DNA from 3 places in the Lentzea sp. NPDC006480 genome. Region 3 is predicted to be linked to each of the others. Evidence: riboswitches for the same ligand, from Rfam matches in the RefSeq annotation. Region 3 holds a riboswitch; each other region holds the start of a gene.
The links. Region 3 has a riboswitch for glycine ahead of gcvP (aminomethyl-transferring glycine dehydrogenase). Riboswitches for the same ligand answer to the same signal wherever they lie in the genome.
Positions count from the first base shown of each region.

Region 1: it holds a riboswitch for glycine, as region 3 does, so the genes downstream of both, gcvH (glycine cleavage system protein GcvH) here and gcvP (aminomethyl-transferring glycine dehydrogenase) in region 3, are expected to answer to the same signal.
Region 2: it holds a riboswitch for glycine, as region 3 does, so the genes downstream of both, gcvT (glycine cleavage system aminomethyltransferase GcvT) here and gcvP (aminomethyl-transferring glycine dehydrogenase) in region 3, are expected to answer to the same signal.

Region 1 covers NZ_JBEXPJ010000010.1:71,813-74,071, reverse strand. The annotation lists gene ABZX92_RS06650 (alpha-L-fucosidase) at 1-798, opposite strand, end outside; glycine riboswitch at 963-1,055, shown strand; gene gcvH (glycine cleavage system protein GcvH) at 1,118-1,498, shown strand; gene ABZX92_RS06640 (L-serine ammonia-lyase) at 1,530-2,259, shown strand, end outside.
Region 2 covers NZ_JBEXPJ010000013.1:25,978-28,236, reverse strand. The annotation lists gene glyA (serine hydroxymethyltransferase) at 1-38, opposite strand, end outside; gene gcvT (glycine cleavage system aminomethyltransferase GcvT) at 52-1,146, opposite strand; glycine riboswitch at 1,243-1,334, opposite strand; glycine riboswitch at 1,335-1,425, opposite strand; gene ABZX92_RS07870 (DUF3817 domain-containing protein) at 1,471-1,773, opposite strand; gene ABZX92_RS07865 (hypothetical protein) at 1,788-2,171, opposite strand.
Region 3 covers NZ_JBEXPJ010000120.1:14,447-16,705, reverse strand. The annotation lists gene ABZX92_RS33500 (bifunctional nuclease family protein) at 1-51, shown strand, start outside; gene ABZX92_RS33495 (MerR family transcriptional regulator) at 358-924, shown strand; glycine riboswitch at 1,072-1,167, shown strand; gene gcvP (aminomethyl-transferring glycine dehydrogenase) at 1,332-2,259, shown strand, end outside.

The DNA of each region.
Region 1 (2,259 bases), on a different contig from region 3:
CCGCTTCACCGACGCCGGTGCGAGCGTCACGAGACCGAGCCCCTCGGCCCGCACCGAGACGTTCGACAGCCACTGGTCACCGAGGTTCACCACGGTGGCCTCGATCGTCTGCCCGCCAAGGCGCGGCAGCTTGGTCGTGCTGCGCGCACCGCGGACCGCGATCACCGAGCCCTTGCCGACCGGTTGCACCGAGAGCGCGAACACGTGCAGCGAGGACTTGCCCTCGACTGCCGGGTTCGTGACCGGCAGCGTCACGCCGACGGCCTCCTTCTGGGGATCCGCCCACACCTGCGAGGTCCCGATCGACACGGCGTGCTGGTCGGTGCCGCCGGGCGAGTAGCGGAACGGCGCGGAGATCGGACCACTGCCCGCGTACCAGTCCGGTCCGCTCATGGCACCTGTCGTGGTCGATCCGTCCGCGTAGTGCACGGTGGCGGTCCCACCGGCTGCCCCGTACGACGACGCCACGAGGAAGTGCAGGGTCAGGTAGCGCCCGCGCGGCAGGTCGATCCGCTGCCCCAGAGCGACCACGTTGTTGTTCTTGGCCTGTGAATTTCCCGGGAACAGGTACGGCACGCCATCCGCCGTGACCTGCCCGGACGGCAGTCCTTCCGCCGGGAACGCGTAACCGGAACCGTCGAAGTTGCCGGTCCGGTCCGACGCGGTGTCGATGCCGTCGTTGTCGAAGTACTGGCTGATGGGAACTGTGATCGGAGCTGGTGCCTCCGCGGCCGATGCGGCGGGGACGGGGGTAATGACCAGCGAGGCGAGCAGCGCGGCGATGAACGCTTTCCTCATGAGACCTCCGATGTCTGCCTCTCCTCACCATGGCAGCGCTCTCCCCGATGTCAACCATCTCGCGTTGACACTTGGCGGGGGACGCACATAGCGTTCGCCTGGTCTCGAAGGACTCAAAACTGAACATCGGCCGTGGTGCCCTTTGGTCCAACCAGGGCGGCACCGAAACCCGAGTGGGAGAGACCTCGACGAAGCAGCCGAGGCGCCGAAGGGGCAAGCTCCCGCACACTCTCAGGCAGCAAGACCGCTCGGGGTAGGCAACTCTGCACGGCGGAGGGGGTAGTCACCTGACCGAGCCGTCACAGCCAGAGGAGTCGCCGTGGAGTTCCCCGAGAACCTGCTCTACACCGTCGAGCACGAGTGGGTCGACTGGACGCCGGGTACCCAGGACCCGCTGACCTGCGGAATCACCGAGTACGCCGCGGACGCCCTCGGCGACATCGTCTTCGTTCAGCTGCCCGAGCTCGGGGCCAAGGTCGTCTCGAACGCCGTCTGCGGCGAGCTCGAGAGCACCAAGTCCGTCAGCGACCTGTTCTCCCCGGTGACCGGCGAGGTGATCGAGGTCAACAGCGCGGTCGTCGACGACCCGGCTGTCATCAACAACGACCCGTACGGCGCCGGCTGGCTGTTCAAGGTGCGCGTGGAGTCGGCGGAGAACCTGCTCACGGCGGCCAAGTACGCCGAGCTCACCAAGGACTGACGTGCAGAACCCCACCACGAAGGACTGATCAGTGGCGATCAGCGTTTTCGACCTTTTCTCCGTCGGTATCGGGCCGTCCAGCTCCCACACGGTCGGCCCGATGCGCGCGGCGGCGATGTTCGTCGAGAAGCTCGGGGCACGGGTGTCCGAAGTGGACCGCGTGCACGTCGAGCTGTTCGGCTCGCTCGGCGCGACCGGGCACGGTCACGGCAGCCCTAAGGCCGTGTTCCTCGGTCTCGAAGGCAACCACCCCGAGGAAGTCGACCCCACGATCGCGGCCGCCCGCGTCGAGGAGATCGTCACCTCCGGACGCCTGAAGCTCGGCGGCGCGCACGAGATCGGCTTCGTGCACGACCGCGATCTCGTCATGCACCGCCGCAAGTCGCTTCCGTTGCACCCCAACGGGATGAGCTTCGAGGCGTACCGGGGTGGCGAGTCCGTCGAGCACGCCGTCTACTACTCGATCGGCGGCGGGTTCGTCGTCGACGAGAACGCGAGCGGTACCGACCGGATCAAGCCGGACACCACCCCGCTGGCGCACCCGTTCCTGACCGGCGACGAACTGCTCGCCCGGTGCCGCGAAACCGGCTTGTCCATCAGCGAGATCATGATGGCCAACGAGCAGTCGTGGCGCAGCGAAGAGGAGATCCGCCAAGGACTTCTGCACATCTGGCACGTGATGCAGGAGTGCGTCGAGCGCGGCTGCACCGAGCACGGCGTCCTGCCAGGCGGTCTGAAAGTCCGCCGCCGCGCCGCCGAGA
Region 2 (2,259 bases), on a different contig from region 3:
TCGTACTCCGCGAGGGAGGCGTTGAACTGGTCGGACATCTGGAAGATCTCCCTACTTGGCGCGCTTGTAGAACGGAAGTGCGACGACCTCGACCGGCTGCTTCTTGCCGCGGACGTCCACCAGCAGTTGGGTGCCGGGCTCGGCACTCGCCTTCGACACGTAGGCCATCGCGACCGAGTAGCCGAGCGTCGGCGACAGGGCACCCGAGGTGACCTCGCCGACGACCTCCTCGCCGTTCAGCACCGCGTAGCCGTGCCGCGGGGCGCGGCGCTCGGGGGTCTTCAGTCCGACCAGGACCGAGTCCACACCGGACTCCGAGACCTTCGTCAAGGCGTCGCGGCCCACGAAGTCGCCCGGCTTGTCGAGCTTCACGACCCGGCCGAGGTTCGCGTGGTACGGCGTGAGAGAGGTCGTGAGTTCGTTGCCGTACAAGGGCATTCCGGCTTCGAGACGCAACGTGTCGCGGCAGCCGAGACCGCACGGCTTGAGCTCGTGCGCCTCACCCGCGGAGAGCAACGCCGCCCACACGGCAGGAGCGTCGGCGGGCGCGAGGAACAGCTCGAAGCCCTCCTCGCCCGTGTACCCGGTGCGCGCCAGCAGCGCGTCGACACCGGCCACCGTGGACGGGTAGGACGCGTAGTACTTCACCGTCGACAGGTCGGTGTCGGTGAGTCCGGAGAGGATCTCGACCGACTTCGGGCCCTGGATCGCGATCAGCGCGTACTCGGTCGAGGAGTCCGTTACGACGGTGTCGAACCCGGCGGCGCGCTCGACGAGACCATCCGCGACGACCTGAGCGTTCGAGGCGTTGGCGACGACCATGAACTCCTCGTCGCCCAACCTGTACACGATCAGGTCATCGATCACGCCGCCGTCGGCCTGCGTGATCATCGTGTAGCGAGCCTTGCCGACCGCCAGCGCGGAGATGTGGCCGACCAGCGCGTAGTCGAGCGCCTCGCCCGCCTGCGGTCCGGTCAGCACGATCTCACCCATGTGCGTGAGGTCGAAGAGGCCCGCGCTGGTGCGCACCGCGTGGTGCTCGGCCAGCTCGGACGAGTAGCGCAGCGGCATCCGCCAGCCCGCGAAGTCGGTGAACATCGCGCCGAGCTGCTCGTGCTCGGCGTTCAGAGGCGTGAGGCGGGACATCAGAACGCTCCTCCAGGGTGCGCCGAAGAGCCGGAGGGGGCCGGCTGAGGCAACAGAAGAATGACACGGTCCATCGGAGACTCCTCACTAGAGCGAGCCTCCCCCTCTGTCATGAGCCTGAGAGCTTCGCCGCGCAGAGCGCGACTTGCACCGTGGGCGAGGCGAAACCGCCTGCTTTTCAGAGTTGCCTTCGTCGTGCGGTACCTGTACCTGAGAGATTCCGGGGAGGAGTTGCTCCTTCGGCGCCCACACTCAAGTGAGCTCTCCCGCGCGACATCGACGGCCGTGTTCAGTTGGTAGCCCCAGACGCTAGCAGGCCAAACGTCACAGCGGCACGCCCAGCGCAGTCTTCTCGACCACCTTGCGCTCGGCCCAGAACGACAGGAACGGAATCGTCCCGGCGAGCAGCACGAGAGCGGTGCCCTTGATCGACCAGCGCAGCTTCAGCGCCAGGTCGACCGAAATCACCAGGTAGATGGCGTAGAGGAAGCCGTGGATCGGGCCGACGATCTTCATGAACTGGCCCATGTCCGCGGCGTACTTGAGCACCATGGCCACGCACAGCAGCAGCAGGAAGACACCGACCACGTAAGCCATGACCCGGAACCGGGTCAACGCACCCTTCATCTGCCCGCCTTCGCTCAACGACCGTCCCGCGCGTTGAGGTCCGCGAGCATGCGGTTGTAGGCCGCGAGCTCCGCGTCTTCCGGATCGTCGAAGTGCTCGACAGGCGCGGGTTTGACGGCGTCAACGGTAGTCACCGGCTTCGCGGTGGGTGCAACCGGCTCCGGTGCGGAGAGAGGCTCGTCACGATGCCGGCGCGCCAAGCGGCGGAAGCGCCACACCATGAAAGCCGGGAAGAGGCCGAAGAGCGGCCACTGGAGCACGTAACCGAGGTTCTGGAACGTGCCGCTGGCGGACTCGAAGCGCTGCCACTGCCAGTACGCGAGCCCGCAACAGGCGATCAGGGCCACCAGACAGGCAAACCCGATCAACACTCGCTGGGGAGTAAGGAGGCCGCGCACGGCCTCCACACTACTTGGAACAGGTCTTTCAGGGGGTCCGGGGGCCGCCCCCGGAGAAAGCACAGAACGAAGAAGCTTTGGCGAGCGC
Region 3 (2,259 bases):
GAGTTCCTCGACTCGGTCTCCCCTGAGGACTTCCGAGGCGCAGACACCTGAGTTTTGCTCGGGCGTCGCTGTCTGTCTCGTTTGGAACCACCGTACCTCCGGGGCCTGTCGCTCAATTGGGCTACTTTCCGCTTGATTTGCGCGCTAAACGATCACTAAACGTCACCTGAACCTCCTGGTTCGGGTGACGTTGTCACTCTCTACCTGAGGTTGAGGGTCGACACTCCCCGCGCGTCGCGTTGACCAGCCCTCTGGCCGGTCTTACCGTCGAACTCGAGTGGACGTCGCTGGTTCGCGCGAGCTGACGCAGCGGCTTGACGGCCATGAGTTTCGTGGTCGTTCCGAGGGGAGGCAGGCGTGGTCGAGGAAGCGCCCGTGCGGGCCGAATCCGGGCAGCAGGGTGAGCTGTTCCCGGACTCCTCGCTGCCGGACGAACTCGTCGGCTACCGGGGTCCCGCGGCGTGTCAGATCGCGGGCATCACGTACCGGCAGCTCGACTACTGGGCCAGGACCGGGCTCGTCGCGCCGACGGTGCGGATGGCCCACGGGTCCGGCAGTCAGCGGTTGTACTCCTTCAAGGACATCCTGGTTCTGAAGGTCGTGAAGCGGTTGCTGGACACCGGTGTCTCGTTGCAGAACATCCGGGTCGCGGTCGACCACCTGCGCCGTCGCGGCGTGCAGGACCTGGCGAAGATCACGCTCTTCTCGGACGGGACGACCGTCTACGAGTGCACCTCGCCGGAAGAGGTCGTGGACCTGCTGCAAGGCGGTCAGGGCGTGTTCGGCATCGCGGTTTCCGGTGCCATGCGGGAGATTTCCGGGACGATCCACGAGTTCCCGGCCGAACGTGCGGACGGCGTCGAGATCGCTCCCATGACCGAGGACGAGCTGGCTCGCCGACGCCGGGAACGCGCGACGGGCTGACCCTGCCCGGCTGGTACGCGGGGCCCCCGCGTACTGCAGGAGAGTACGAAAGCTCCCCGCGTACTCAACGAGGGTCGTTGCTGAGACGTTCGTCGCGTCCCTGACGACTACCTGGGCAGCCTGCGGGTATTCTTCGCGGGTAGTCGCTGAACTCAGGCGGGAGAGACCGGGTTTCACCCCCGGCGCCGAAGGAGCAAGTTCCTCCCCGGGAACCTCTCAGGCACCCAGGACCGCGTGAGCTAGACGCCTCTGGAAAGTGGAGCCCTCCGCCCGATTTTCGGGAGGGATCCCGCCGACGGTGAAAGTCCCGGTCACGGCCGGGGTGAACCTCTCAGGCGCCCTTCGGGGTACGGACAGAGCGGGGAGGGCACCAGGACACGTGTGCCCGCAGCCCCCGGAGGCGTTTGATGACGCAGGACCGCATTCCGCTCGCCGCTCTCGAGCACGGCACCCCGTTCGCCGACCGCCACGTCGGTCCGCGCCCGGCCGAACTCGCGCGCATCCTCGACGTCATCGGCGTCGGATCGCTGGAGGAGCTGGCGCAGCACGCGGTGCCTTCGTCCATTCACGAGCGCGACCTCGTGCTCGACCTGCCCGCTCCGGCGACGGAGACCGAGGCGCTCGCCGAGCTGCGTGAGCTCGCGTCGCAGAACCGCCCGATGACGCAGATGATCGGCCTCGGCTACTACGACACCGTCACGCCGGGCGTGATCCTGCGCAACGTTCTCGAAAGCCCGGCCTGGTACACGGCCTACACGCCGTACCAGCCGGAGATCTCGCAGGGCCGCCTCGAGGCGCTGCTGAACTTCCAGACCATGGTCGGCGACCTGACCGGCCTGCCGGTCGCGAACGCGTCCATGCTGGACGAGTCGACCGCCGCCGCCGAGGCGATGACGCTGGTGCGCCGCGGCGGCCGCTCGAAGTCGAACAAGTTCGTCGTCGACGCCGACACGCTGCCGCAGACGCTGGCCGTGATCGAGACGCGCGCCGAGCCGCTGGGCATCGAGATCGTCGTCGCGGACCTGTCGCAGGGCATCGAGGGCCTCGGCCTGGGCGGCGACTTCTTCGGCGTGCTGCTGTCGTACCCCGGCGCGTCCGGTGTGGTGCGTGACCAGAAGGACCTGATCGAGGAGATCCACAACGCCGGTGCGCAGGCCGTCGTCGTCGCGGACCTGCTGGCGCTGACGCTGCTGCGCGCGCCGGGCGAGATCGGTGCGGACGTCGTCGTCGGCACCACGCAGCGCTTCGGTGTGCCGATCGGCTTCGGTGGCCCGCACGCCGGGTACATGGCCGTCCGGTCCGGTTTGGAGCGTCAGCTGCCCGGCCGTCTGGTCG